DNA from 2 places in the Streptomyces albofaciens JCM 4342 genome. Region 2 is predicted to be linked to the other one. Evidence: riboswitches for the same ligand, from Rfam matches in the RefSeq annotation. Region 2 holds a riboswitch; the other holds the start of a gene.
The links. A riboswitch is a leader RNA that binds a small molecule or an ion and turns the genes downstream of it on or off. The one in region 2 is predicted to bind cyclic di-AMP.

Region 1 (14,451 bases), on a different contig from region 2:
TCGGCGCCCTCGCCCGGGGAGGCGACGCCTTCCTCCCCCACCCAGGGGATGGCCGTGACGACGACGGCGTCGCAGAGGCCGTTGGCGAGGGCGGCGGACAGGGCCTGGCAGAAGTCCGCCGGGGTGGCCGCGGCGGCGAGGACGTGGGGGCGCAGCGGGCGCAGGCCTTCGGTGAGGCAGGCGTCGTACGTCAGCAGGGCGAGCGCCTCGGAGTTGCCGAGGATGGCGACGCGGGGGCCGCCCGGCAGGGGCTGGGAGGCCAGCAGCAGCCCGGCGTCGGCCATCTCCGTGACCGTGTCCACGCGGATCACGCCGGCCTGGCGCATCAGGGCGGAGACCGTGCTGTCGGGGATGCGGACCGTGGGGACGGTGTGGCCGAGCGGGGCGGTGCCGGTGTGGCGGGCGCCCTTGGCGACGACGACGGGCTTGACGGCGGAGGTCCGGCGGGCCAGGCGCATGAACTTGCGCGGGTCGCCGATCGACTCCAGGTAGAGGATCGCGACGTCGGTGGCGGGGTCGTCGTACCAGTACTGGAGCAGGTCGTTGCCGGAGAGGTCGGCGCGGTTGCCGGCGGACAGGAAGGTGGAGATGCCGGCGATCGAGCCGTCGCCGGGGCCGCGCCGGTGCAGGCCGCTGAGCAGCGCGATGCCGATGGCGCCGGACTGGGTGAACAGGCCGATGCGCCCGGCGCCGGGCAGCTGCGGGGCGAGCGAGGCGTTCAGCCGGACCTCGGGGGCGGTGTTGATCAGCCCGAAGGCGTTCGGGCCGATCAGGCGCATGCCGTACGAGCGGGCCTGGCGCAGCAGGGCGCGCTGCCGCTCGCGGCCCTCGGGCCCGGACTCGGCGTATCCGGACGAGAGGATCACCAGGCCGCGCACGCCGTGCTCGCCGCAGTCCCGGACCACGTCGGGGACCGCGGCGGCGGGCACCGCGAGCACCGCGAGATCGACGGGCTCGGGGATCTCGGACACCGAGCGGTGGCCGGGCACGCCCTCGGGGTCGAGGCGGGTGCCGCCCTCGGGGAAGGCGTGGTTGACCGCGTACACCCGGCCCGTGAAGCCGGAGTTGAGGAGGTTGCGCAGGACGGAGCGCCCGACGCCGCCGGGGGCGCGGCCGGTGCCGACGACGGCGACCGAGCCGGGGGCGAGCAGACGCTGCACGGAGCGGGCCTCGGCGCGCTGCTCGCGGCCGCGCATGACGGCCATGGACTGCTCGGTGGGCTCCAGGTCGAACTCCAGGCGCACCACACCGTCCTCGAAGGTGCGCTGCTGGGTGTACCCGGCGTCCGTGAAGACCTTGATCATTTTGGTGTTGGCGGGCAGCACCTCGGCGGCGAACCGGCGGATGCCGCGCTCGCGGGCGACCGCGGCGATGTGCTCCAGGAGCGCGGAGGCCACGCCGCGGCCCTGGTGGGCGTCCTGCACCAGGAAGGCGACCTCGGCCTGGTCGGCGCCGGGCTCCTTGGCGGGGCGGCCGCGCTCGTCGATGCGGTCGTAGCGGACGGTGGCGATGAACTCGCCGCCGACGGTGGCGGCCAGGCCGACCCGGTCCACGTAGTCGTGGTGGGTGAAGCGGTGCACGTCGCGGTCGGACAGGCGCGGGTAGGGCGCGAAGAAGCGGTAGTACTTCGACTCGTCCGAGACCTGTTCGTAGAAGGAGACCAGGCGCTCGGCGTCGTCGGGGGCGATGGGGCGGATGCGCGCGGTGCCGCCGTCGCGCAGCACGACATCGGCTTCCCAGTGGGCCGGGTAGACGCTGGCGCTGTCCGACGTGCTGTGCATGGGGCACAGCGTACGGCCCGGCACCGACAACCGGCTCGGCGTGCGCCGCCGCGGCGGCCGGGACGGGCGGGGACGCGGCCCCCGGTTCCGGATGGCGGACGCTTCGGCCGTATGCCCGCGACCAGCCGGTAGCGTGCCGACGGCCGGTGGCGCACCCCGCCGCGGGCTGCCGGAGCACTCCCGGCATCATGAGACACTGGTCTAGACAACTTCGACGACTTGAAGGGCAACACCATGGCTGAGCGCCGCGTCAATGTCGGTTGGGCCGAGGGTCTGCACGCCCGCCCCGCCTCGATCTTCGTTCGTGCTGCCACCGCCTCCGGCGTCCCGGTGACGATCGCCAAGGCCGACGGCAACCCGGTCAACGCCGCCTCCATGCTGGCCGTGCTGGGCCTGGGCGCCCAGGGTGGCGAGGAGATCGTGCTGGCCTCCGACGCCGAGGGCGCCGACGCCGCGCTCGACCGTCTCGCCAAGCTGGTCGCCGAGGGCCTTGAGGAGCTCCCGGAGACCGTCTGAACCGCTTCGCGGACCGATGTGCGCGCGGCCCCGCCGCGGTGACCGGGTGGACCGGCGCCGGGCGGGGTCGTTGCTTTTCCGGTTCGCGCGCTCGACACGGCCTCTTCCAGCCCGTTCGGTACGGTTTTTCCCGCGCGTTCGGCACGGCTTCTTCCCGCGCGTTCGGCACGGCCACGGAACTGCCTTACCGGAAGCCGTACGCCGCGATCGGGCGGGCCCGCCCGGATAATTCCGTACGGCAATTCAACGCGGCACGCGATATCCGGCCCAGGCCCGCGCTTTTCTCCCGCGCGTACGCCGCTGTCGCCCTTTTCGGCAATCCGCGTACCACTCTTGTATACGGCCGATGTGTTAATTCCGGTCGCGCGCCGTGTTGACGGGCTGTTTCGGAGTCCTCACGGCCGGGGCGGGAACAGCGGCCCGCAGCGTGTACGCCTCGCGCGAGCGCTCGACATGCGCCGCCATCAGAGCGCGCGCCCGCTCCGCGTCGCCGCGGCTCACCGCGTCCAGCACCGCGCCGTACTCCTCCCAGGAGCGCTCCTCGCGGGCCGGGGGCTCGACCGCGTACATCCAGTCGATCTTGCGCCGGAGCTGGGTGAGGAGCGCCGCCAGGCTCGCGCTGCCGGACGCCTGGGCGAGCGTCTCGTGGAACCAGCCGTCCAGTTGGCGCAGCTCGGCACGCTGTCCGTGCCGGGCGCGCTCGCGCCCCAGCCGGACGATGCCGCGCAGCACCTTCAGGTGCGCGGCGGTGCGGCGGGCGGCGGCGCGGGCGGCGCCCAGCGGCTCCAGCAGGCCGCGGATGTCCAGCAGGTCGGCCGCCTCCCGCTCGGTGGGCGCGGCCACGCAGGCGCCCGCGTGGTGCCGGATGGTGACGAAACCCTCGGACTGGAGCGTGCGCAGCGCCTCGCGCACGGGAACGCGGGAGACCCCGTACCGGCCGGCCAGGAGTTCCTCGATCAGCCGGCTGCCGGGCGCCAGGGCGCCGGATACGATGTCGTCGCGGATCGCCGTGCACACCGCGTGCGCGGAAATATGGCCTCGCATCCGTCCGTGCCTCCGCCGTCATTCCCGGGAAACATTCACCAGCGCCGCCGCGCGGCGGCATTCGACGTGACTCTATTCGACGGGGCCGGGATTTCCGACGGCCGTGGCGCATTCATGGATATTTTTTGGCCAGTCGGCGGACCGGGCGGGAATCCGGGCCGGCGGACGGGATTCCCGGAAACGCCCGTGCCCCGGCCGCGGGGCCGGGGCACGGGTGGGGACGGGGGTGCGCGTCAGACGTTGACGCCGTGCGAGCGCAGGTAGGCGACCGGGTCCATGTCGGAGCCGTACTCGGCCGAGGTGCGGGCCTCGAAGTGCAGGTGCGGTCCGGTGGTGTTGCCGGTGTTGCCCGACAGGGCGATCTGCTGGCCCGGCGTGACGGTCTGGCCGACCGAGACGCTGATGGACGACAGGTGGCCGTACTGGGTGTAGGTGCCGTCGTTCATCTTGATGACGACGTTGTTCCCGTACGCGCCGCCCCAGCCGGCCTCGACGACGGTGCCGGAGCCCACGGCGTGGACGGTGGTCCCGGAGTCGGCGTGGAAGTCAATGCCGGTGTGGCTGCCGGAGGACCACAGGCCGCTGGACGCCTTGTAGCTGGTGGAGACGTAGGAGCCGTCGATGGGGGCGACGTACGTCAGCAGGCGCTTGCGCTCGGCCTCGCGGGCGGCGCGCTCCTCGGCCTCCCGCTTCTTCTTCGCCTCGGCCTCGGCCTTGCGCTTGGCCTCCGCGGCCTGCTGACGCGCCTCGGCCTCGGCCCTGGCCTGCGCGGCGGCCGCGTCGGCGGCCTCCTGCTGCGCGTCGGCCTGCGCCTCGATCTGCTCGGCGAGCTCGTCACCGAGGACGACGGCCTGGTGGAAGCCGGTGTCGTGGGTGTTCGCGTCGTCCGGGTTGCCGGCCGCCAGCGCCGGGGAGGCGACGGTGGCGACGACGCCGGAGGCGGCGAGCGTGGCTATGCCGGCCAGGTTGCGGGTCGCCCGAGCGCTGCGGCTCGGAGCACGGTGCTTCCCGGTGCCACGGGTGAACGCCATGGGCTGGCTGTGTCCTTTCCTTCCCTCTCGCCTACCGGGTTAGCTGACGGGTTCGGAGCAGGAAGGTCTCCTACGGGCCCCTCCGGGAAGGCGCCCGATTCACCCCGGGGGACTTGGGTCCCCGGCTCCCCTGGCTCGCGCCGTACGGGGACTCGGCGATGACTGTCCGTGCCGCGGTTGCGGCGGTGATCCTGCGAACAGCCGGATCGACGCTAAACGGGGCCACTTTCGAACGGCAAACAGAACCCCGCTTTTGTGCCGTACGCCACACGGCCATCACGCAACCACCCCCCTCAATTGGGACATAAAGAAGATCCAGTGGCACTCGCGCACCACTGGATCCCTTCATGACGCCGCGTCACCCGAACGGGTCACGGCCCGTCGGCCGCCGGGGCCGGGGACCGGGGACCGGAGGCCGGGGGCCGGGGACCGGGGACCGGGCGACGCCCGTGACGGGCCGTCAGCCCTTGACCACCGTCACCTCGCCGATGCCGAGCGCCCTGACGGGCTCCTCGATCTCGGCCGCGTCGCCCACCAGGACGGTCACCAGCCGGTCCACCGGGAAGGCGTTGACGGCCGCGGCGGTGGCCTCGACCGTGCCGGTCTGCGCCAGCCGTACGTACAGCTGCGCCTGGTAGTCGTCCGGGAGCTGCTGCTCGACCTGGTCGGCGAGGGTTCCGGCGACGGCCGCCGCGGTCTCGTACTTCAGGGGCGCGACACCGACCAGGTTCTGTACGGCCACGTCCCGCTCGGCGTCCGTCAGGCCCTCCGCCGCGAGGGTGCGCAGCACCTTCCACAGGTCCTCCAGCGCCGGGCCGGTGGAGCCGGTGTCCACCGAGCCGCTGATGGCGAGCATCGCGGCGCCGTCGCCGTCGGCCGAGGAGCGCAGCACCTGGCCGAAGGCGCGCACCCCGTAGGTGTAGCCCTTCTCCTCGCGCAGCACCCGGTCCAGGCGGGAGGTGAGGGTGCCGCCGAGGCAGTACGTGCCGAGGACCTGGGCGGGCCAGACGCGGTCGTGCCGGTCCGGGCCGATGCGGCCGATGAGCAGCTGGGTCTGTACGGCGCCGGGGCGGTCGACGATCACGACGCGGCCGGTGTCGTCGGCGGTGATCGGGCTGGCCTTGACCGGCTCGGCGGGCGAACCCGTCCAGGCGCCGAGGGTCTCCGCCAGAGCCGCGTCCACGTCGACGCCGGCGAAGTCGCCGACGATGACGGCGGTGGCCGTGGCGGGGCGCACATGCGCCTCGTAGAAGGCGCGGACGGCCGCCGCGTCGATGCGGGAGACGGTCTCCTCGGTGCCCTGGCGGGGCCGCGACATCCGGGAGTCGGCCGGGAACAGCTCCTTGGACAGGGCCATCGCGGCGCGCCGGGCCGGGTTGGCCAGCTCGTGCGGGATCTCGTCGAGGCGGTTGCGCACCAGGCGCTCGACCTCGCCGTCCGGGAAGGCGGGGGCGCGCAGGGCGTCGGCGAGCAGGCCGAGCGCCTTGTCCAGCCGGGAGGCCGGGACCTCCAGGGAGACGCGGACGCCGGGGTGGTCGGCGTGCGAGTCCAGGGTGGCGCCGCAGCGCTCCAGCTCGGCGGCGAACTGCTCGGCGTCGTGCTTGTCGGTGCCCTCGGACAGGGCCCGCGCCATGATCGTGGCGACCCCGTCCAGGCCCTCGGGCTCGGCCTCCAGGGGCGCGACGATGTCGATCTCGACGGCGACGACCTGCTGGCCGGGGCGGTGGCTGCGCAGGACCGTCAGGCCGTTGGGCAGCTGCGCGCGCTCGGGGGCGGGGAACGCCCACGGCTTGGGCTCGCCGCCGGCCGGCTGCGGGTGGAAGGTCATCGTGGTGCTGACGGCGTCGCTCACTGGGCCGCCTCCTCGTCGTTGTCCTCGGCGGCGGTCGGCTCGGTCGGCTCGTACACGAGGACCGCGCGGTTGTCGGGGCGCAGCCGGGCCTGGGCGACCTCCTGCACCTCCTGCGGGGTGATGTCCAGGACGCGCCGCACGGCGGTCAGGGCCAGCTGCGGGTCGCCGAACAGGACCGCGTAACGGCACAGTTCGTCGGCGCGCCCGGCGGCCGTGGCGAGCCGGTCCAGCCACTCGCGCTCCAACTGGGCCTGCGCGCGCTCCATCTCCTCGGGGCTCGGGCCCTCGGCGGCGAAGCGGGCCAGCTCCTCGTCCACGGCGCTCTCGATCTCCGGCACCTCGACGCCGCCGGAGGTCTTCACGTCCAGCCAGCCGAGCGAGGGGGCCCCGGCCAGCCGCAGCAGGCCGAAGCCCGCGGCCACGGCCGTGCGGTCGCGGCGCACCAGCCGGTTGTACAGGCGCGAGGACTCGCCGCCGCCGAGCACCGTCAGCGCCAGGTCGGCGGCGTCGGCCTCGCGGGTGCCGTCCTGCGGGAGGCGGTAGGCGGCCATCAGGGCGCGGGAGGGTACGTCCTCCTCGACAACCTCGCGCAGCTCCTTGCCGATGACGTCCGGGAGCGTGCCGTCGCGCGGCGGCTGCTTGCCCTCGTGGCCGGGGATGGAGCCGAAGTACTTCTCCACCCAGGCGAGGGTCTGCTCGGGGTCGATGTCGCCGACGACCGACAGGACCGCGTTGTTGGGCGCGTAGTACGTACGGAAGAAGGCCCGCGCGTCCTCCAGGGAGGCGGCGTCCAGGTCGGCCATCGAACCGATGGGCGTGTGGTGGTACGGGTGGCCCTCCGGGTACGCCATGGCCGTCAGCTTTTCGAAGGCCGTGCCATAGGGGACGTTGTCGTAGCGCTGGCGGCGCTCGTTCTTGACGACGTCGCGCTGGTTCTCCAGGGACTCCTCGTCCAGCGCCGTCAGCAGGGAGCCCATGCGGTCGGCCTCCAGCCACAGCGCGAGCTCCAGCTGGTGGGCGGGCATGGTCTCGAAGTAGTTGGTGCGCTCGAAGCTGGTCGTGCCGTTCAGGGAGCCGCCGGCGCCCTGGACCAGTTCGAAGTGGCCGTTGCCGGCGACCTGGGCGGATCCCTGGAACATCAGGTGCTCGAAGAGGTGGGCCAGGCCCGTGCGGCCCTTGACCTCGTGCCGGGAGCCGACGTCGTACCAGAGGCAGACCGCGGCCACCGGAGTCAGGTGATCTTCGGAGAGCACCACGCGCAGGCCATTGGCCAGCCGGTGCTCGGTCGCTGTCAGGCCGCCGGAGCCGGCTTGTTCTGTGGCCGTGTGACCCATGGGCATGTACGTCCCTTCGATCCGCTTGCGAGGAAGTTCTGTCACTGTATGCAAGCGCGTCGGGCTATGGCGAAGTTCCCGTCCGGGCTGCCTCGTACGAGCGGACTTCGCGGCGGCCTCGTCCGGCGGCCCGGGGAGGGTCGCGGTCGGCGTTGTCAGTGGGGCGGGCCACAATGGTCCGCACACGCCCCGACGTGATCCAGCATCGGCAAGCAGCAGGACGCAAGCGAAGGAGCCGCAGCCGCGATGGCCCGCCGTAGCACGAAGACCCCGCCGCCGGACGACTTCGAGGAGAGGATCCTCGATATCGACGTCGTCGACGAGATGCAGGGCTCCTTCCTTGAGTACGCGTACTCGGTCATCTACTCCCGCGCCCTCCCGGACGCCCGCGACGGCCTCAAGCCCGTGCACCGCCGCATCCTCTACCAGATGAACGAGATGGGGCTGCGCCCCGAGCGCAGCTACGTCAAGTGCGCCCGCGTCGTCGGCGAGGTGATGGGCAAGCTCCACCCGCACGGCGACGCGTCCATCTACGACGCCCTGGTGCGGATGGCGCAGCCCTTCTCCATGCGGCTGCCCCTGGTCGACGGCCACGGCAACTTCGGCTCGCTCGGCAACGACGACCCGCCCGCCGCCATGCGGTACACCGAGTGCAAGATGGCCTCGGCCACGTCCCTGATGACCGAGTCCATCGACGAGGACACGGTCGACTTCGCGCCGAACTACGACGGCCAGGAGCAGGAGCCGGTCGCTCTCCCGGCCGCGTACCCGAACCTGCTGGTCAACGGCGCGTCCGGGATCGCCGTCGGCATGGCGACGAACATGCCGCCGCACAACCTCGGCGAGGTGATCGCCGCGGCCCGCCACCTGATCAAGCACCCGAACGCGGACCTTGAGACGCTGATGCGGTTCGTGCCCGGCCCGGACCTGCCGACCGGCGGCCGGATCGTGGGCCTGGGCGGCATCCGGGACGCGTACGAGACCGGCCGCGGCACGTTCAAGATCCGCGCCACCGTCTCGATCGAGAACGTCACCGCCCGCCGCAAGGGCCTGGTCGTCACGGAGCTGCCGTTCGCGGTCGGCCCCGAGAAGGTCATCTCCAAGATCAAGGACCTGGTGGGCGCGAAGAAGCTCCAGGGCATCGCGGACGTCAAGGACCTCACCGACCGCGAGCACGGCCTGCGCCTGGTCATCGAGATCAAGAACGGCTTCAACCCGGAGGCCGTCCTGGAGCAGCTGTACAAGCTCACGGCCATGGAGGAGTCCTTCGGCATCAACAACGTCGCGCTGGTCGACGGCCAGCCGCTGACGCTGGGCCTGAAGGAGCTGCTGGAGGTCTACGTCGACCACCGCTTCGACGTGGTGCGCCGCCGCAGCGAGTTCCGGCGCGGCAAGAAGCGCGACCGCCTCCACCTGGTCGAGGGCCTGCTGACGGCCCTGGTCGACATCGACGAGGTCATCCGCCTGATCCGCTCCAGCGAGAACAGCGCGCAGGCCAAGGAGCGGCTGATCGACCGCTTCGCGCTCAGCGACGTCCAGACGCAGTACATCCTCGACACCCCGCTGCGCCGGCTGACCAAGTTCGACCGCATCGAGCTGGAATCCGAGCGCGACACCCTGAACGCCGACATCGAGAAGCTCACGAAGATCCTCGATTCGGACGCCGAGCTGCGCAAGCTGGTCTCCGGCGAGCTGGCCGCGGTGGCCAAGAAGTACGGCACGGACCGGCGGACGGTCCTGCTGGAATCGGCGGGCGCCACGGCGGCGGCCGTGCCGCTGGAGGTCGCCGACGACCCGTGCCGGGTGCTGCTGTCCTCGACGGGGCTGCTGGCCCGTACGGCCAACGGCGAGGTGAACTTCGACGCGGAGGCCAAGCGCGTCAAGCACGACGTGATCGTCTCGGCGGTGCCGGCCACCACGCGCGGCGAGGTGGGCGCGGTGACGTCCGCGGGCCGGCTGCTGCGCCTCCAGGTGGTCGACCTGCCGCAGCTGCCGGACACCGTCGCCGCGCCGAACCTGTCCGGTGGCGCGCCGGTCTCGGAATTCCTCTCCCTCCAGGAGGGCGAGGAACTGATCTGCCTGATGACGCTCGACGAGTCCTCGCCGGGCCTGGCGCTCGGCACCCAGCAGGGCATCGTCAAGCGCGTGGTGCCGGACTACCCCTCCAACAAGGAGGAGTTGGAGGTCATCACCCTCAAGGAGGGCGACCGCATCGTGGGCGCCGCGGAGCTGCGTACGGGCGAGGAGGACCTGGTCTTCATCACCGACGAGGCGCAGCTGCTGCGCTATCCGGCGGGGCAGGTGCGGCCGCAGGGCCGGCCCGCGGGCGGCATGACGGGCATCAAGCTGGGCCCGGACGCGAAGGTCATCTTCTTCTCGGCCGTCGACCCGGCCGCCGACGCCATGGTCTTCACGGTCTCCGGCTCGCACGGCACGCTCGACGACTCGGTCTCGACGGCCAAGCTCACGCCGTTCGACCAGTACCCGCGCAAGGGCCGGGCGACCGGTGGCGTGCGCTGCCAGCGGTTCCTCAAGGGCGAGGACTGCCTGTCGCTGGCCTGGGCCGGCTCCGCACCGGTACGGGCCGCGGACGCCAAGGGCTCCCCGGTCCCCCTGCCGGACCCGGACCCGCGGCGCGACGGCTCGGGCGTACCGCTGACGAAGCCGGTCACGGCGCTGGCGGGGCCGGTGTGACGGGCGAGGTGGAGTGAGGGCGGGGGCCCGGCGGCGGCGTGGCCGGGCCGGGCCCCCGCCCTGTGTGGGAGAGCGCTGTCCCGCTGTGCGGGATCGCACGTGCCGCGCGGGCTACAGCTCGTCGTATTCCTCCGGCCGCCCCGGGGCGAAGTCCGCGGGCCCATCGGGGTCCCCGGGTCCTCCTGGCTCGGGGTCCCCGGGCTCCCCCGGCTCGGGGCCCCCGGGCTCGCCCCCGGACGGTACGTACCGCAGCACCCCCCACATGCTCTCCGGCCCGGCGCGCTCCGGCCCGGTCTCCCGGCAGTCCGCCAGCTCCTTGCGCAGCGCCGCCGCGTCGACGCCGCTGCCGATCATGACGAGCTGGGTGCGCCGCTCCTCGTCCGGCTGCCACGGCGACGGGTAGAAGCGCAGGAAGTCGCCGACCGCGTGGACGGCGAACTTCTGCCGGTTCTCCGGTACGTCGAAGTGGACGAAGCCCTTGATCCGGTAGAGCCCGGCGGGCCTGCTGTCGAGGAAGGCCATCAGCCGGCGCGGGTTCATCGGCGCGTCCGAGACGAACTCCACGCTCTCGTAGGCGGCGTGGAGGTGCTGCCCGTGCCCGTGGCCGCACCCGTGCTCGCGGCACTCCGGCCCGTCGCAGACATGCTCCCCGGTCGCCTCCCCGCCCGCCGCGGCCTCCGCGTCCGCCTCCGCCCGGATCAGATCCTCGAAGGAGAGCTGGCGCACCGCCTCGTCCGCCTCGTCGCGCGGCTTGCGGTCGAAGAACAGCTCCGGGTCGATCCGCCCGTACGCGGCCGGCACGACCGGCGTCCCCGGGCTCAGCTCGGCGAGCGTGTCCAGGAGGGCACGCTGCTCCGCCGCCCCGATCCGGTCGGCCTTGTTCAGGACCACGAGGTCGGCGACGGCCACATGCCGGTCGATCTCCGGGTGCCGGGCCCGGGTGGCGGCGAACTCGGCCGCGTCCACGACCTCGGTGAGCCCGCCGTAGACGATCCGGTCGTTCTCGCTGGCCAGGATCATGCGGATGAGTTCCTGGGGCTCGGCCAGCCCGCTGGCCTCGATGACGATGACGTCGATACGGGCCGCCGGGCGGGCCAGGCGCTCCAGGTACTCGTCCAGTTCGCTGGTGTCGACCGCGCAGCACAGGCAGCCGTTGCCCAGCGAGACCATCGAGTCGACCTGTCCCGCCACCGTCATGGCGTCGATCTCGATGGAGCCGAAGTCGTTGACGACCGCGCCCACGCGGCTCCCGCCGCTGCGGCCCAGCAGGTGGTTGAGCAGGGTCGTCTTGCCGGAGCCGAGGAATCCGGCGAGCACGATGACCGGGATCTGTCGCGGGGCCTGCGGGGCCAAGGGGGCGCCTCCATCGTCGTACGTCGGTGCGGCGGCGCGCCGGCGGTCCGGTGCGCCGTCAGTTCAGCGCGGCGGGCACCGGCTGCGGCGGGGGCGGACCCACATAGCGGGCCGCCGGACGGATGATCTTCGAGTCGTCCGCCTGCTCCAGGATATTGGCGCTCCACCCGATCACCCGCGCGGCGCAGAAGGTGGGGGTGAACATCTCCCGGGGCAGGCCGCACAGCTCCATCACCACGCCCGCGTAGAACTCGACGTTGGTGTGCAGTTCCCGGCCGGGCTTCAGTTCGGCGAGAAGCGCCTCGACGCGCTCCTCCACCCGCACCGCGAAGTCCACGAGCGGCCCGCCGAAGCCGCGCGCGATGTCCCGCAGCATCCGCGAGCGGGGGTCCTCGGTGCGGTAGACGGGGTGCCCGAAGCCCATGATCCGCTCGCCCGAGCGGACGCGTTCGCGGATCCAGGGGTCGATGCGGTCCGGGCTGCCGATGGCGTCGAGGGCGTCCAGGGCCCGGCTGGGCGCACCGCCGTGCAACGGTCCGGAGAGCGCGCCGACCGCACCGGCCAGGCAGGCCGCGAGGTCGGCGCCGGTGGAGGCGATGACGCGGGCGGTGAAGGTCGAGGCGTTGAAGCCGTGGTCGACGGTGGAGATCAGGTAGCGCTCGATGGCGCTCGCGCGCTCGGGGTCCGGTTCCTCGCCGGTGAGCATGTAGAGGTAGTTGGCCGCGTACGGAAGATCATCGCGCGGCTCGACCGGTGTCAGGCCCCGGCCGAGGCGGTGGAGCGCGGTGAGGATGGTGGGCACCGCAGCGCTCGCGGTGAGGGCGTCCGCGCCGCGCTGCTTGGCGTCGATGTCGTACAGGGGCCGGAAGCCCGCGGCGGCACCGAGCAGGGAGAGCGCGGTGCGCAGGCCGGCGAGCGGACCGCTGCGGGCGCCCGCGCGGGCGATGCCGGGGAGGGCGTCGCGTACGGCTTCGGGCAGGTGGCGCAGGGGCACGGTCTCCGCCAGGAAGGCGGCGCGCTGCTCCGCGTCCGGCAGGGAACCGCGGAGCATCAGGTGCCAGACGTCCTCGAAGGTACGGCTCTGCGCGAGCTCCACGGCGGAGTACTGGCGGTAGTGGTAGAAGCCCTCCCCGCCCCGTACGTCGCCCAGTTCGGTCTCGGTGACGATCACGCCCGCGAGGCCGCGGGGGACGTCGACGGTGGGGTGTGGCTCGGTGATGGACATGGGGTGCGGCGCCTTTCTGCTTTTGGGGCTCGGTGTGTTGGGGCTGTTCCGTCTGTTAGGGCTGTTCCGGCTGCTGGTGCTGTCCCGTCTATTGGGGCTGTTCCGGCTGTTGGTGCCGTTCCGTCTGTTGGGGCTGTCCCGGCTGTTGGTGCCGTTCCGGCTGTTGGGGCTGTCCCGGCTGTTGTTGCTGCTTCGGTGGCTCTTTCTGCGCTTCCGGTTCCGCGCTCCCGGGTCCGGCTCTCGGCTCCAGCTCTCGGTTTCCGGCTTCCGGCTCCGGTCCCGTTGGCCGGCGAGGCCGTTCCGGGCATCTCCGTATTGATGTGACTGTCCATGCTTGACTCAATGGCTGTCAATATTGATTGAATCAATGCATAGGTCGACGCGAATCGATACGGTGGGAGCCATGGCGGACCAGAAAACACAGGGTGACGACGGGGCCGAGCAGCGGCTGAGCACCCGGGAGGCGGCCGAGCGGCTCGGCGTGAAGCCGGAGACGGTGTACGCGTACGTCAGCCGCGGCCAGCTGACCAGCCGACGCAACCCCGGGGGACGCGGCAGCACCTTCGACGCCGCGGAGGTGGACGCGCTCGCCCGGCGCGGCGGCCGCCGCGAACCGGCCGCTCACGGCGGCGACCTGGCGATCCGTACCGGCATCACCCTCATCGACCAGGACCACTGCTACTTCCGCGGCGTGGACACGTCCGAGCTGGCGGCCCGTTACGGCTATGAAGAGGTCGCCGACTGGCTCTGGACGGGCGTGCTGCGCCCCGGTGTCCGCTTCTCCGCCCCTGAGGACGCGCTCGCCGCCGCGCGCCGGGCCGTCGGCGCGCTGCCCGCGCACAGCGGCCCGATGGACCGGCTGCGCGTCGCGGTGGTGGCGGCGGCCTCCGCCGACCCGCTGCGTTTCGACCTGTCCGAGGACGCCGTCCTGGGTACGGCGCGCGCGCTGATCCCCGTCCTCGTGGACGCGCTGCCACACCTGGGCACCCCGGACGCCCACACATCCGCCCCGGACGCCCACACATCGGCCCCGGACGCCCGCACATCGGCCCCGCTCCCCCACCGCCTGTGGTCGCGCCTCACCCTGGAACGCCCCGACGCCCCGTCACTTCGCGCACTGGACGCGGCACTCACCCTCCTGATCGACCACGACCTCGCCGCCTCCACCCTGGCCGCCCGGGTGGCCGCCTCCGCGCGGGCGCATCCGTACGCCGTTGTGTCGGCCGGATTCGGCGCGCTGGACGGCCCCCTGCACGGCGCCGCGAGCGGGCTCGCGCACCGCATGCTGCTGGAAGTGCTGGAGCGGGGCAGCGCGGCGGCCGTGGTCGCGGACCACCTGCGCGCCGGCCGACGGGTGCCCGGCCTCGGCCACCGCGTCTACCAGGGCGAAGATCCGCGCGCTCGCGCCCTGTTCCGCCTCCTGGAGGACGTGCCGCAGGCCGGACCGGCGCTGGGCGCGGCCCGCGAAGTCGCCGCCACTGCCGCCCGCCACACCACCCTGCACGCCAACGTCGACCTCGCGCTGGCCGTACTGACCGTCTCGGCCGGCATGACTCCCGAAGCCGGGGAAACGGTCTTCGCGGTGGCCCGCACGGCCGGCTGGATCGCCCACGCGCTGGAG
Region 2 (14,451 bases):
TGACGTACTACCTCGTCGTCGACGTGCGCGCGTACCGCGTCGCGCCCGGCCGGCAGGCGTACGGGCCGCCCGGCGCGGGCCCGGCGTACGGCGGCCCCCCGGGGGCGGGCCCGGTCCCGGCCGCCATGCCGCACGCCCCGAACCCGTACACCGGAGTCCAGCCGCCGTCCCAGCCGCCACGGCAGGCCGCCGATCCGCTGCCTCAGGACTGGCCCTACGCGCAGACCCGCACACAGGGCTCCTTCCAGCCCCACCCCCAGCCCCTGGCCCATCCCGCCCCGCAGCCGCAGCCCGCCGCCCCGTACGACCCGCCCGCCGCCCCGTACGGCGCCCAGCCGCAGCGCATCGACCAGGTGCGTGCCGAACTGGACGAGCTGAGCGACTACCTCCGCAGGGAGGAAGGGCGTTGAACGGCCGCGTCGTCGCCGAGCGCTACGAACTCTCCGCACTGCTCGGCCAAGGCGGCATGGGCCAGGTCTGGATCGCCTACGACCGCCGCCTCGACCGCCGGGTCGGCGTCAAGCTGCTGCGCCCCGACCGGGTCTCCGGCACGCCGGACGCGGAGGAGATGCGCCGCCGCTTCGTGCGCGAGTGCCGGGTCACCGCGCAGGTCGACCACCCCGGCCTGGTCACCGTCCACGACGCGGGCAGCGACGGCGACGACCTGTACCTGGTCATGCAGTACGTCGAGGGCGCCGACCTCGCCGACCACCTGGCCGAGCACGACCCGTACCCGTGGCAGTGGGCGGTCAGCGTCGCCGCCCAGCTGTGCGCCGTGCTGGCCTCCGTACACGCCGTGCCGATCATCCACCGCGACCTCAAGCCGCGGAACGTGATGGTCAGGCCGGACGGCACCCTCACCGTCCTCGACCTCGGCATCGCCGCCGCCCTGGACACCGACACCACCCGCCTGACCCACACCGGCTCGCCCATCGGCAGCCCCGCCTACATGGCGCCCGAGCAGGCCATGGGCGGCACCGTCGGCCCGTACACGGACCTGTACGCACTCGGTGTGCTGCTCCACGAACTGCTCAGCGGCGAGGTGCCGTTCGCCGGCTCGACCGCGCTGGGCGTGCTGCACCGCCATCTGTACGAGCCGCCGGTCCCGGTGCGCAGGCTCCGCGCCGACGTGCCCGAACAACTGGAGGCGCTGGTGCTGCGGCTGCTCGGCAAGGACCCGCAGGAGCGGCCCGCCGACGCCCAGGAGGTCTACCAGGCGCTGGTGCCGCTGCTGCCCACCGCGTCCCAGGGGCGGGCCGGTACGGGCGCGCCGATGGACCCGACCCGGCCGTTCCTGCACCCGCACGCGCCGTGGCCGGTACGCGCCGCGGCCCCGGCCGTACCGCCACCGGCCTTCGCACCGCCGCCCGCCTTCGCGCCGCCGGGCGCCGATCCGCGCGTGTCCGGGGTGGGCGCCGACCCGCGCGTGTCCGGGGTGGGCATCGACCCGCGCGTGTCCGGGGGCGGCGCCGACCTGCGGACCTCGCGGCCGGGTGCGGACCCGTGGGCCTCGGGGACGGGTGTCGACCCGCGGACCCCAGGGGCGGGCGCCGACCCGCGAAGCTCCGGAACGGGCGGCGGCCCCGATGTCGCCGCCGCCGTGGACGAGGTCAAGCGCCTCCTGGACCAGGGCCGCATCACCCACGCCGTGGACATCCTCGGCGGCATCCTGCCGGCCGCCGCCGCCCGGCACGGCGCGCACTCCCCGGTCGTACGGACGCTGCGCAAGCAGTACGCGGCCACGCTCATGGACGACGGCCAGTACCGCCGGGCGCTGCCCGAACTTCGCGCGCTGGCCGAGGAGTTCGCGCGCGACAGCGGGCCGGGGGCGGCGCGCCAGGCGCTCCAGTTCCACTACGAGGCCGCGCAGTGCCTGGAACAGCTGGGCGAGGTGACACAGGCGCTGGACGAGTACCGGGCCCTGCTGCCGCACTTCGAACGCTATCCGGACGACCCCATGCGGCCCCTGGAGATCCGCCGCTCCATCGGCCACCTGCTGCTCGCCCTCGGGGAGCGCGGCGCCGCCCACGAGGCGCTGTCCCGCCTCCTGTACGACGCGGAGCGGCTGCACGGCCCGCACGGCGCCTTCCCCGCGGAGGTCCGGCGCACGCTGCACTGGCTGGGCCAGGTCCGCGGCTGACCCCGTACGCACCGGCGTACCTTCAGGAGAGAACAGGAGAGAAACCGCCTTCCGGGCAACTCGTTGTGCGAATCGGTGGCCTGGATCACGCGGACTCTTTAGCATCGGCATCGATCAACGCCGGACCAGGAAGACAGGCAGGAAAAGCCGCACCGCCGCCGCACCGTTGTTGCACCCCGCCAGGAGGCTTGATGTTCCGCCGTAGGACCGCGCTTCCCGTTTCCGCCGCCGCCGCGCTGCTGGCCGCCGCCCCACTGCTGACCGCCTGCGGCACGGAGGCGCACCCCGGTGCCGCGGCCGTCGTGGACGGGCAGCGGATCACCGTCGCGCAGCTCCAGTCGCGGGTCCGGGACGTGCGCAGCGCCCAGGAGAAGTCGCCGCAGGCCGCCCAGCTGGTGGAGAACTCCGGCAGGCTGGGGCCCGCCACCCTGAACGGCATGATCTTCGACCGGGTCCTGGAGCGGAACGCGAAGGACGCCGGGGTCACGGTCTCGCGCGACGACGTGCAGAAGTGGCGCGCGGCGGCCGAGCGCAGCGCGGGCGGCGCGGAGCGGCTGAAGCAGATGTGGCTCCAGCAGGCCATCGCGCCCGGTGAGATCAACGCCGTGGTCCGCAACCAGCTCCTGCTGGACGGTATCGCCAAGCACATCGGCGCCGACCGCGGCCAGCCGCAGGGCCAGCAGCGGCTCGCCACGGAGCTGGCCAGGACGTCCCGCAAGATGGGCATCGACGTCAACCCGCGCTACGGCAAGTGGGACGACGGCCAGGTCATCCTCGGCCGGACCAAGGAGCCGTGGGTCAAGGACGTGTCCGGCGCGGCGGAGCAGCAGCAGACCTGAGCGGGGCCGGGGGAGGGCGGACCGTGCGCGTGCGGTCCGTCCCGCCCCGGCCGCGCGGACCGTGCGTGTGCGGCCTCGCCCCGGCCGCCCGAACCGTGCGTGTGCGGCCTCGCCCCGGCCGCCCGAATCGTGCGCGTGCGGCCCCGCCCGACCGCGCGAACCGTGTGCGTGCGGCCCCGCGCCCCGGCCGCCCGAACCGCGTGCGCAGCACCGCCCCGGCCGGCCCGTCGCGCCCCCGGTCCCGTGCGGCGTTGTCGGTGCCGTGCGTTACGTTCGTCGGGTGAACGCTGACGCCACCGCCGCCCCCGGCGCGCCGGACACCGCCCCCGGCCGCCTGGTCCTGCTCACGACCAGCCACCGGGTCGCGCCCGGCCTGCTGTCCTGGCCCGCGTGGCAGACGCTGCGCGCCGCCGACCGCGTGCTGTGCGCCGACGACGCCCACCCGCAGCTCCCGTATCTGCGCGAGGCGGGCATCGCGGTGGAGCGGGCCGTGCCCGGCGCCCGCGAGCTGGTGGAGTTCTGCCGTGACGGTGGCCGTACGGCGGTCGTCATCACCTCCGCCGACGGGGACACCGAGCTGACCGACGGCCTGGCGCGGATGGCCGGCTCGGGCCGGGAGACGATGCCGGACCTGGAGCTGCTGCCCGGTTCGTACGACCTGCCGGGCGCCCGCCTGCTCGACCTCGTGCAGGTCATGGACCGGATCCGCCGCCAGTGCCCGTGGAGCGGCGTGCGCACCCACGAGGACCTGGCGAAGTACGGCATCGAGGAGATGTACGAGCTGGTCGAGGCCATCGAGGAGGGCGACCGGGAGGCGCTGCGCGAGGAGCTGGGCGATGTGCTCCTCCAGGTCGTCTTCCACGCCCGGATCGCCCAGGACGACCCGGACGGGCCGTTCTCCGTCGACGATGTGGCGGCCACGCTCGTGGACAAGCTGATCCGCCGCCATCCGCACATCTTCGGCGAGGAGGCCGCGCACACCCCGGAGGACGTGAAGGCGCACTGGCTGCGGGAGAAAGCGGCCGAGAAGCAGCGCGCCTCGGTCACCGAAGGCATTCCGCTCGGCCAGCCCGCCCTGGCGCTGGCCGGCAAGCTGGCCTCCCGGGCGCGTACGGCCGGCATCGACGCCCTCCCGCCGGGGGAGGGCGTCGGGTACGAGCTGCTGGCCCTCGCCGTACGGGCCGAGGCGTCCGGCACGGACCCGGAGACCGCGCTGCGGGCCGCCGCCCGCACCTACCGGGACGCGATCCGGTCCGCCGAGGAGGCCGCCTCCGGCGCCGCGGACTGAGCCCCGGCGGGCCCGGGCCGCCCGTCGCCGCGGTGCCGCAGCCGCTCGGCCGTCCAGACGGCGGCGACGGCCGCGCTCACCGCCGCGCCCACGGCGCACACCCCGCCCCAGCCGGCCGCGCCCCACACCGCCGAGGTGAGCGCCGAGCCGACCGCGCCGCCGACGAAGTAGCTCGTCATGTAGGCGGAGTTGAGGCGGTTGCGGGCCTCGGGCCGCACCGCGTAGACCAGATTCTGGTTGCTGATGTGCACGGCCTGCACCGCCGCGTCCAGGACGATCACCCCGGCCAGCAGGGCGGCCAGCGCCCAGGGGCCGCCCGCGCCGCCGGCCGCCAGCAGCGCCCAGGAGCCGAGCAGCAGGAACCCGCCGAGGCCGGTGACCCGGTGGGCCAGGCCCCGGTCGGCCAGCCGCCCGGCGACCGAGGCGGACAGCGAACCGGCCGCGCCCACCAGGCCCAGCAGCCCGATCGCCGATTCCGGCCACCCGTAGGCGGGACCGGACATCAAGAAGGCCATCGCCGTCCACAGCACACTGAACGCGGCGAAGGACAGCGCGCCCAGCGCGGCCCGCCACCGCAGCACCGGTTCCTGTACGAAGAGGGCGAGCGTGGAGCGGATCAGCGCGGGGTAGCGCAGCCCGGCGCCGGTGTGCAGGGCGGGCAGCCGCAGTCGCAGCAGGACGGCCATCAGCAGCATCAGTCCGGCGTTGACCCAGTAGACGGTGCGCCAGCCGCCCAGGTCGGCCAGCAGCCCGGCCGCCGTACGGGCCAGCAGAATGCCCAGCAGCAGCCCGGTCATGACGGTGCCGACCGTACGGCCGCGCTCGGCGGGCGCCGCCAGGGAGGCCGCGTACGGGACGACGACCTGCGCGGCGACGGAGGCCAGACCGGTGAGCGCGGTGCCGGTCAGCAGCAGCGCCCCGTTGGGCGCGCTCGCCGTCACGGTCAGGAAGACCGCGGTGGCCGCGCACAGGCACACCGCCAGCCGCCGCCGCTCCAGCAGGTCGCCGAGCGGCACGAGGAACAGCAGCCCCAGGCCGTAGCCGACCTGCGCGACGGTCACCACCAGGGCCGTGGCGGCGGACCCCATGTGCAGGTCGCGGCCTATGACGTCGAGCAGGGGCTGGGCGAAGTAGTTGCCCGCGACCGACAGACCGGTCGCCACGGACATCAGCAGCAGCGTGCCGCGCCCCAGCCCGGGCCGCCCCCCTTCCTGCGATTCCTGGGAAGGCATCAGAACCCTTTCCGCTCGACGCGGCACCCCGGTGGTGCCGCTCCGCCCCTCAGCTTCCGCGGCACCGGCCGATGAGTCCAACACATGGTTGTCATCCCATCCATCGCACAGCGCGATCGATCGCCGGCGGGGAGCGCTGGCTACGCTCACCGCATGGAGCTGCAACAGATGCGGTACGTGGTCGCGGTCGCCGAGACCGGCGGCTTCACCCGGGCCGCCGAGCGCTGCCATGTGGTGCAGTCCGCGCTCAGCCACCAGATCGCCCGCCTGGAGAAGGAGCTCGGCGCCCGGCTCTTCCACCGTACGAGCCGCAGCGTGCGGCTGACGGCCGCGGGCGAGGCGTTCGTACCGGTCGCCCGGCAGGCGCTGGAGGCGGCCGAGCGGGCCCGCGCCGAGGTGGAGGCGGCGGCCGGCGAGGTACGCGGCCGCCTCGCAGTGGGCGCGATCTCCACCGTCGCGGCCGTCGACCTGGCCCGCGAGCTGGGCGACTACCGGGCCCGCCATCCACAGGTGCGGATCAGCCTGCGCATGGAGATGAGCGAGCAGCTGATCGAGCAGGTCCGGCAGGGCACGCTGGACGTCGCCTTCGTCGGACTGGTGCCGGGCGCCCGCAGCCAGGGCGTACGGGAGCGGGCGCTGGCCCACGGGGAACTGGTGGCCGTCGTGCCGCCGGACCACCCGCTGGCGGGCCGGGAGCACACGGACCTGCCGCGGCTGGCCGAGGAGACCTTCGTGGACTTCACGGCGGGCTCGGCGGCCCGCCGCCAGCGCGACGAGGCGTTCCGTGCGGCGGGCCTGACGACCGAGGTGGCCTTCGAGGTGACCACCGTGGAGTTCCTGGCCAAGCTGGTCCGCGCCGGGCTGGGCATCGGCATGGTGCCGCGGGCGTTCGCCACCGAACTGACCGGGCTGAGCGTGGTCCGCGTCCGCAACGCCCCCGCCCGCGTCGAACGCGTCGTCTGGAACCGGCTGGGCCCCTCGCCCGCGGCGGCGGCCTTCCTGGAGGGGCTGGGCGTGGACCCGTCGGACCCGGACCCGGACCGGGTGCCGGCCGCCGCACCGGTTGCTCGGGGCAGCTGATCGGCTCGCCCGATGAGACCCCGCCGACCTGTGCCTTCTCCGTCCGTACCGGCCCGCCGGCCCCTGCCGCTCCCGCCCGCGCATCGTCCCCGCCCACCCGGGTACCCGGGTCGAATGACAGCAACGATCGTTTCGGCCACACCGGCCCAGGACATCGGCTCCGTACAGCAGGCCGTGGACTTCACCCGGGACATGGTCGTCGGCACCGGTCCGCTGGTCGCCGGGATCGTCATCGTCCTGGGGCTGATCCTCGCCGTGGTCTACGGCAGGCGCCGCCGGGACCGTGAACCCGACCCGCCCGAGCCGGAGACCCAGCCGACACCGCCCAAGAACCCGACCGGGTACGAGAGCGAGCTGCGCGACCCCAACGAGGTGCCGCGCGACGGCGACCACCGGCTGACCCCGCACGAACTGCCCGACTACGGCAACGCGCCCACCCGCCACGGCGAGGACCAGAACCGGGAGCGCAAGCGCTGGCAGGAGGGGCACAGCGGCTCGTTCGGCAGCGGTTAACGTCGAGGGGTGCGCCAGCAGACCCCACACCCCTCCGACGAACGGCCCGCGGCCCCCGCCGGGCCCGGCACCGCCTGCCCCGTGTCCGGCCACGGGCCGGCCGCCGTCCCGCCCTGCCCGGAACTGTTCACGTGGGAGTTCGCCTCCGACCCCTACCCGGCGTACGCCTGGCTGCGCGACCACGCGCCCGTCCACCGCACCCGGCTGCCCAGCGGCGTCGAAGCCTGGCTGGTGACCCGGTACGCGGACGCGCGGCAGGCGCTGGCCGACACCCGGCTGTCGAAGAACCCGGTGCACCACAGCGAGGCCGCGCACGGCAAGGGCAAGGTCGGCATCCCCGGCGAGCGCGGCGCCAACCTGATGACGCACCTGCTCAACATCGACCCGCCGGACCACACCCGGCTGCGCCGCCTGGTCTCCAAGGCGTTCACGCCGCGCCGCATCGCCCGGTTCGCGCCGCGCGTACAGGAACTGACCGACGCGCTCATCGACTCCTTCGCGGAGCGCGGCGCGGCCGACCTCATCCACGAGTTCGCCTTCCCGCTCCCCATCTACGCCATCTGCGACCTGCTGGGCGTCCCGCGCGAGGACCAGGACGACTTCCGGGACTGGGCCGGGATGATGATCCGGCACGGCGGCGGGCCGCGCGGCGGTGTCGCCCGGTCGGTGAAGAAGATGCGCGGCTACCTCGCCGAGCTGATCCACCGCAAGCGCGAGGCCCTGGGGGAGAAAGGGGCCGACGACCTCATCTCCGGTCTCATCCGCGCCTCCGACCACGGTGAGCACCTGACGGAGAACGAGGCCGCCGCGATGGCCTTCATCCTCCTGTTCGCGGGCTTCGAGACCACCGTCAACCTCATCGGCAACGGTGTGTACCAACTGCTGCGCCACCCCGATCAGCGCGAACTGCTCCAGAAGGCCGCCGCCGCGGGCGACACGGAGCTGCTCGCCGCCGGGGTGGAGGAGCTGCTGCGCTACGACGGCCCGGTCGAGCTGGCCACCTGGCGCTTCGCCACCCGGGACCTGACCCTGGGCGGCCGGCGCATCGCCGAGGGCGACCCGGTCCTGGTCGTGCTCGCCGCCGCCGACCGCGACCCGCGGCGCTTCGCGGAACCGGACGTACTGGACCTGTCCCGCCGCGACAACCAGCACCTCGGTTACGGCCACGGCATCCACTACTGCCTGGGCGCGCCGCTGGCCCGCCTCGAAGGCCAGACCGCGATCGCCACGCTGCTGACCCGGCTGCCGGACCTCCGGCTCGGCGCGGATCCGGACGATCTGCGCTGGCGCGGCGGGCTCATCATGCGCGGTCTGCGGGCCCTGCCCGTGGAGTTCACACCCGTACGGAAGTGACATCCCGCACGTGCGGAAGTGGGCTGACGCGGCGTGGGAACCCGCACGGAAGCGAGCTGACGCGGCGTACGGAAGTGACGCCACGTCAGGCCGTGACCTGCGCGTGATCTCCGCTACACCGGCTTGTGACGAGCGGGCGGCACCGCTACTTTCAACCGTTTGAAAGGCCGGGGCGGGCCGTACGGCCCACGGTCCCGGCCTCTCGACGACAACTCAACCGCCGCTCGAAAGGCAACCGCATGCGCTCCGGGACAGGCCGACACCGTCGCCCCCGTCAGGCTCCGGCCATCTTCGTCACGGCGGGAGTCGCCGGCGGCGCCCTCGCCATGCCCCTGCTCGCCGCCGCCGACGCGCAGGCGGCCGACACCGCCACCTGGGACCGGGTCGCGCAGTGCGAGAGCGGCGGCGTGTGGAGCGCCAACTCCGGCAACGGGTTCTACGGCGGGCTCCAGCTGACCCAGGACATGTGGGACCGGAACGGCGGCGCCGCGTACGCCTCGCGCCCCGACCTGGCCAGCCGCTCGCAGCAGATAGCCGTCGCCGAGTCGATCCTCGCCGCGCAGGGGCCGGACACCTGGCCGAGCTGCGCGGTGAACGCGGGACTCAAGCGGGGCGGCAGCGGACCGGACGTGGACCCGGGTACCACCCCGTCGCCGGAGCCCTCCTCGTCGGCCCCCTCCTCCAGGCCCACTCCCTCCACTCCCGCCGAGCCGACGCCTTCCTCCGGCTCCGGCGAGCCGTCCCGGACCCCCGAGCCCGGCGGCACGCGGACCCCGGACCCGAAGCCGTCGCCGACCGACCCGTCCGGCGGCGGCGACGCGTCCCGTACGCCGGACCCGTCCGGTACGGGCCGTACGGGCGACCCGGCCACCCCCGGCGGCGACAAGGCCACGAAGCCCACCACGCCGCCGTCCGCGGGCGGCAAGCACCGCGGCAGGCCCAGCGAGGACGAGGGGCCCGCCACGGGCGCCGGGGGCGCGGGCGGCACGGACGACGCGGGCCGGTCCGGCGGGGGGCACCCGTCGCGCGGCGGCGACGCGCACCGCACGGACCCGGCGTCGCCCGGCGACTACACCGTGCGGCCGGGTGACAACCTGTCAGCCATCGCCGAGGACCGCGGGGTCTCCGGAGGCTGGCCGGCGCTGTACAAGGCCAACAAAGGTGTCATCGGGGGCGATCCCGACCTCATCCACCCTGGTCAGCGCCTCGATCTGGCTGCCGATCAGAGTGGTTCGTAAGTAATTGACCGGTTTGGTGAAAGTGAGACATGGATCTCGTTCGGCAGCCCGCCGTCCGCCCTGTCCGTTGTTTCCAAACCTGCGACGACCTGCGGAAATGTGATGATCCTGTGATGTCTGAGGGCCAACTGGCCTCAGATGTAGGGGTTTGAACCGGCGGGCCGTTCCTGTTTACCGTCTTCATCGCTCGCCAAAGCGGGCCCTTCAGCCACACGCCGAATCCTGCCGGTGGCCGGAGGTCATACGTCGCGACAGCGCCGAAGGCAGGAGCGGGGGACCCAAGGTAAGTCGCCGGCCCCGCCCGCGGAAGCGGGACAGCCGGCTTGGGGTGAAGCCGCGTGGAAGCTCACGCGGCCGGGCCACTCACAGCCCGAACCCGACAGCTCACCTCGTAGGCGTCGGTGAGGAAACGAACCATGCTGAACACCAAGGGCAAGCACCGCCGTCCCTCCAAGGCCGTCCGCGTCGCCACGCTGGCCGGCGTTGCCGGTGCTGCTGTGGCCGTCCCGCTGATGGGCGCCACCTCTGCCTCCGCCGCGAACAACTGGGACGCCGTCGCCCAGTGCGAGTCCGGCGGCAACTGGTCGATCAACACCGGCAACGGCTACTACGGTGGCCTGCAGTTCACCAACTCCAGCTGGAAGGCCGCCGGCGGCACCAAGTACGCCCCGCGCGCCGACCAGGCCACCAAGAGCCAGCAGATCGCCGTGGCCGAGCGCCTGCTCGCCATCCAGGGCCCGGGCGCCTGGACCTGCGCCGGCGGCCACCTGGGCAAGGGCAACTCGAACGCCACGGCCGAGGGCGGCTCCTCGCAGGGCTCCCACAAGTCCTACAAGTCGAAGCGCTCCTACTCGGCGCCGCAGCACTCCTCGCGGTCCGAGGCCCGGAAGCAGGGCGAGGAGCTGGCGCGCAAGACCCCGGCCCCGTCCCACAAGTCGGCGCCGAAGTCGAACCCGAAGGGCAACTACACCGTCAAGTCCGGTGACACCCTCGCCAAGATCGCTGCTTCCCACGGCACCAACTGGAAGTCGGTCTACGAGAACAACAAGTCCGTCATCGGCGGTAACCCCAACCTGATCTTCCCGGGTCAGAAGCTGGCCGTCTGAGCCCGCTGAAACCTGACGGCCTCCGGGTGACCGTGTCGCCCCGTACGTACGGCGGTGCGTACGGCACGGCACCCACCCGGGGCCGGGCCGCTCGCACCGGGAATCCGCTCATCCCGTGAGACCGCCCCGCCACGGCGTGTGAACCCCCGCACGCGCCGCGGCGGGGCTTCTCCGTTCCCTCCCGCCGCCGCTCCGGGGCCCGGCGGGCCGCCCGGGCCGCCCGTCCGGGCCCCACCCGGCCCACTTCCCCGTACAGCGAACATTGCGCCCATACGTCCCGTGAACAGGGGCTTTGCGGGTGTATTCGTCCCACGGACCGGGCTGGCGGCGAGCGGAACCCCGGGAGGCCGTTAGGCTCGTGCTGCAGAACTCCAGACACCCATGAAGGAGACAACGTGCCGTCCATCGACGTCGTCGTAGCTCGCGAGATCCTCGACTCGCGAGGCAATCCCACGGTCGAGGTCGAGGTCGGCCTCGACGACGGCAGCACCGGCCGTGCCGCCGTTCCGTCCGGCGCCTCGACCGGCGCCTTCGAGGCCATCGAGCTGCGGGACGGGGACCCGAACCGCTACCAGGGCAAGGGCGTGGAGAAGGCCGTCCTCGCGGTCATCGAGCAGATCGGCCCGGAGCTGGTCGGCTACGACGCCACCGAGCAGCGCCTGATCGACCAGGCCATGTTCGACCTGGACGCCACCGACAACAAGGGCTCGCTCGGCGCCAACGCCATCCTCGGCGTCTCGCTGGCCGTCGCGCACGCCGCCTCCGAGGCCAGCGACCTGCCGCTGTTCCGCTACCTCGGCGGCCCGAACGCGCACGTCCTGCCCGTCCCGATGATGAACATCCTGAACGGCGGCTCGCACGCCGACTCCAACGTGGACATCCAGGAGTTCATGATCGCCCCGATCGGCGCGGAGTCCTTCTCCGAGGCGCTGCGCTGGGGCGCCGAGGTCTACCACACCCTCAAGAAGGTGCTCAAGGGCAAGGGCCTGGCCACCGGCCTGGGCGACGAGGGCGGCTTCGCCCCGAACCTCGGCTCCAACCGCGAGGCCCTGGACCTCATCCTGGAGGCCATCAAGGAGGCCGGCTACACCCCCGGCCAGGACATCGCGCTCGCGCTGGACGTCGCCGCCTCCGAGTTCTACAAGGACGGCGTCTACGAGTTCGAGGGCCAGCGGCGCACCGCCGAGGAGATGACCGCGTACTACGCGGAGCTGGTCGACGCCTACCCGCTGGTCTCCATCGAGGACCCGCTGTTCGAGGACGACTGGGACGGCTGGAAGGTCATCACCGACCGCCTGGGCACCAAGGTGCAGCTGGTCGGCGACGACCTGTTCGTCACCAACCCGGAGCGCCTGGCCCGCGGCATCGAGGAGGGCTCCGCCAACGCCCTGCTGGTCAAGGTCAACCAGATCGGCTCGCTGACCGAGACCCTGGACGCCGTCGAGCTGGCCCAGCGCAACGGCTTCAAGTGCATGATGTCGCACCGCTCCGGCGAGACCGAGGACGTCACCATCGCCGACCTGGCCGTCGCCACCAACTGCGGCCAGATCAAGACCGGCGCCCCGGCCCGCTCCGAGCGCGTCGCCAAGTACAACCAGCTGCTGCGCATCGAGGAGATCCTCGACGACGCGGCCGTGTACGCGGGCCGCACCGCCTTCCCGCGGTTCCGCCTCGCGGACTGACCAGCACGGCAAGGGCTGATCCGGCTGATCCTTCCGGGGCCGCGCGGCCCCGGCGGCAGTCAATGACGTACGTCCCCGGCGGCGGTCCCGTACCGTTGCCGGGGACGTACGTGCTCCGGGCCGCACCGGCCCGGGCCGCTCACCCAGGGAGGGCGACGTGTCCGCGGAACGGTTCTCCACCGCGACCCGGCTCAAGGCGCTCGGCGAGCAGGCCGCCGCCCGCGTCCAGCGCGCCCGCCCGCGCCGCCGCGGCCGCCTGACCGGCCGCGCGGCACTGCTCGCCCTGGTCCTGTGCTCGCTGGTCGTCGCCCTGGCCTACCCCACCCGGCAGTACATCTCGCAGCGCGCCGAGATCGCCGACCAGCGCCGCCAGGCCGAGCGGGCCGCGCAGCGCGCCGACGAGCTGCGCGACGAGAAGGCCCGCTGGCAGGACCCCGAATACGTACGGCAGCAGGCCCGGCTGCACCTCCACTACGTCATGCCGGGGGAGACCGGCTACATCGTCCAGGACGGCTCCGGCGACGGAAAGCGGCGCACGGGCCGGGGCGCCGCGGAACGTCCCTGGTACGACAACATCTGGAACGGCCTGGACGCCGCCGACAAGTAGCCTGGCCCGGGCACCTGAGCTGCCCCGCCCTCCTGCCCGGCACCACCACACAACCGAAAGCATCATGTCCGTGTCTGAACACCGCATGCCCCCGCCGCAGACCGAGCGCACCGAACCGACCGAGGCGGACATCGCGGCCTTCAAGGAACAGCTCGGCCGCCCGCCGCGCGGCCTGCGCGCCATCGCGCACCGCTGCCCCTGCGGGCAGCCGGACGTCGTCGAGACCGCCCCGCGCCTGGAGGACGGCACCCCCTTCCCCACGCTCTACTACCTCACCTGCCCGCGCGCGGCCTCCGCGATCGGCACGCTGGAGGCCAACGGCGTGATGAAGGAGATGACCGAGCGGCTGGGCCGGGACCCGGAGCTGGCCGCGAAGTACCGCGCCGCCCACGAGGACTACATCCGGCGCCGTGACGCCATCGAGGAGCTCAAGGGATTCCCGAGCGCGGGCGGCATGCCGGACCGGGTCAAGTGCCTGCACGTCCTGGTCGGCCACTCGCTGGCGGCGGGCCCCGGCGTGAACCCGCTCGGCGACGAGGCGCTGGCGATGCTGCCGCAGTGGTGGCGCAAGGGCCCGTGCGTGAACCCCTGCCAGGAGCCCGGTGAAGGAGAAGGCGAATGAAGCGCGTGGCCGCCGTCGACTGCGGCACCAACTCCATCCGCCTGCTCGTCGCCGACCTCGACCCGGCGACCGGCGAGCTGAAGGACCTGGACCGCCGGATGACGATCGTGCGCCTGGGCCAGGGCGTGGACCGCACCGGCCGCCTGGCCCCCGAGGCCCTGGAGCGCACCTTCGCGGCCTGCCGCGAGTACGCCGGCGTCATCGAGGACCTGGGCGCCGAAGCCGTCCGCTTCGTCGCCACCTCCGCCTCCCGCGACGCGGAGAACCGCGACGACTTCGTACGCGGCGTGGTGGACATCCTCGGTGTCGAGCCCGAGGTGATCACCGGCGACCAGGAGGCCGAGTTCTCCTTCACCGGCGCGACGAAGGAACTCACCGGCCGCACCGACCTCGACGTCCCCTACCTGGTCGTCGACATCGGCGGCGGCTCGACGGAGTTCGTCCTCGGCTCGGACGCCGTGCGCGCCGCCCGCTCCGTGGACATCGGCTGCGTCCGGATGACCGAACGCCACCTCGTACGGGACGGCCGGATCATCGCCGACCCGCCCGGCGAGGAGCAGATCAACGCCATCGAGGCGGACATCGCCCGGGCCCTGGACCAGGCGGCGGAAACCGTCCCCCTCCCCGAGGCCCGCACCCTGGTCGGCCTGGCCGGCTCGGTCACCACCGTCGCCGCCATCGCCCTCGGCCTGAGCGAGTACGACTCCGCCGCCATCCACCACTCCCGCATCCCCCTGGACCGGGTCCGCGA

Region 1: it holds a riboswitch for cyclic di-AMP, as region 2 does, so the genes downstream of both, CP973_RS30295 (M23 family metallopeptidase) here and CP973_RS05165 (LysM peptidoglycan-binding domain-containing protein) in region 2, are expected to answer to the same signal.

Annotation. Positions count from the first base shown of each region.
Region 1 covers NZ_PDCM01000002.1:2,367,328-2,381,778, forward strand. The annotation lists gene CP973_RS30280 (bifunctional acetate--CoA ligase family protein/GNAT family N-acetyltransferase) at 1-1,781, opposite strand, end outside; gene CP973_RS30285 (HPr family phosphocarrier protein) at 2,016-2,297, shown strand; gene CP973_RS30290 (GntR family transcriptional regulator) at 2,649-3,341, opposite strand; gene CP973_RS30295 (M23 family metallopeptidase) at 3,575-4,372, opposite strand; cyclic di-AMP (ydaO/yuaA leader) riboswitch at 4,386-4,540, opposite strand; gene CP973_RS30300 (M16 family metallopeptidase) at 4,833-6,200, opposite strand; gene CP973_RS30305 (M16 family metallopeptidase) at 6,221-7,558, opposite strand; gene CP973_RS30310 (DNA gyrase/topoisomerase IV subunit A) at 7,805-10,252, shown strand; gene CP973_RS30315 (CobW family GTP-binding protein) at 10,364-11,605, opposite strand; gene CP973_RS30320 (citrate synthase/methylcitrate synthase) at 11,664-12,830, opposite strand; gene CP973_RS30330 (citrate/2-methylcitrate synthase) at 13,234-14,451, shown strand, end outside.
Region 2 covers NZ_PDCM01000001.1:1,092,106-1,106,556, forward strand. The annotation lists gene CP973_RS05120 (DMT family transporter) at 1-410, shown strand, start outside; gene CP973_RS05125 (serine/threonine-protein kinase) at 407-2,140, shown strand; gene CP973_RS05130 (SurA N-terminal domain-containing protein) at 2,332-2,979, shown strand; gene CP973_RS05135 (nucleoside triphosphate pyrophosphohydrolase) at 3,260-4,267, shown strand; gene CP973_RS05140 (MFS transporter) at 4,213-5,499, opposite strand; gene CP973_RS05145 (LysR family transcriptional regulator) at 5,653-6,579, shown strand; gene CP973_RS05150 (DUF6479 family protein) at 6,694-7,092, shown strand; gene CP973_RS05155 (cytochrome P450 family protein) at 7,174-8,445, shown strand; gene CP973_RS05160 (LysM peptidoglycan-binding domain-containing protein) at 8,685-9,683, shown strand; cyclic di-AMP (ydaO/yuaA leader) riboswitch at 9,929-10,096, shown strand; gene CP973_RS05165 (LysM peptidoglycan-binding domain-containing protein) at 10,100-10,789, shown strand; gene eno (phosphopyruvate hydratase) at 11,185-12,471, shown strand; gene CP973_RS05175 (FtsB family cell division protein) at 12,629-13,078, shown strand; gene CP973_RS05180 (DUF501 domain-containing protein) at 13,164-13,700, shown strand; gene CP973_RS05185 (Ppx/GppA phosphatase family protein) at 13,697-14,451, shown strand, end outside.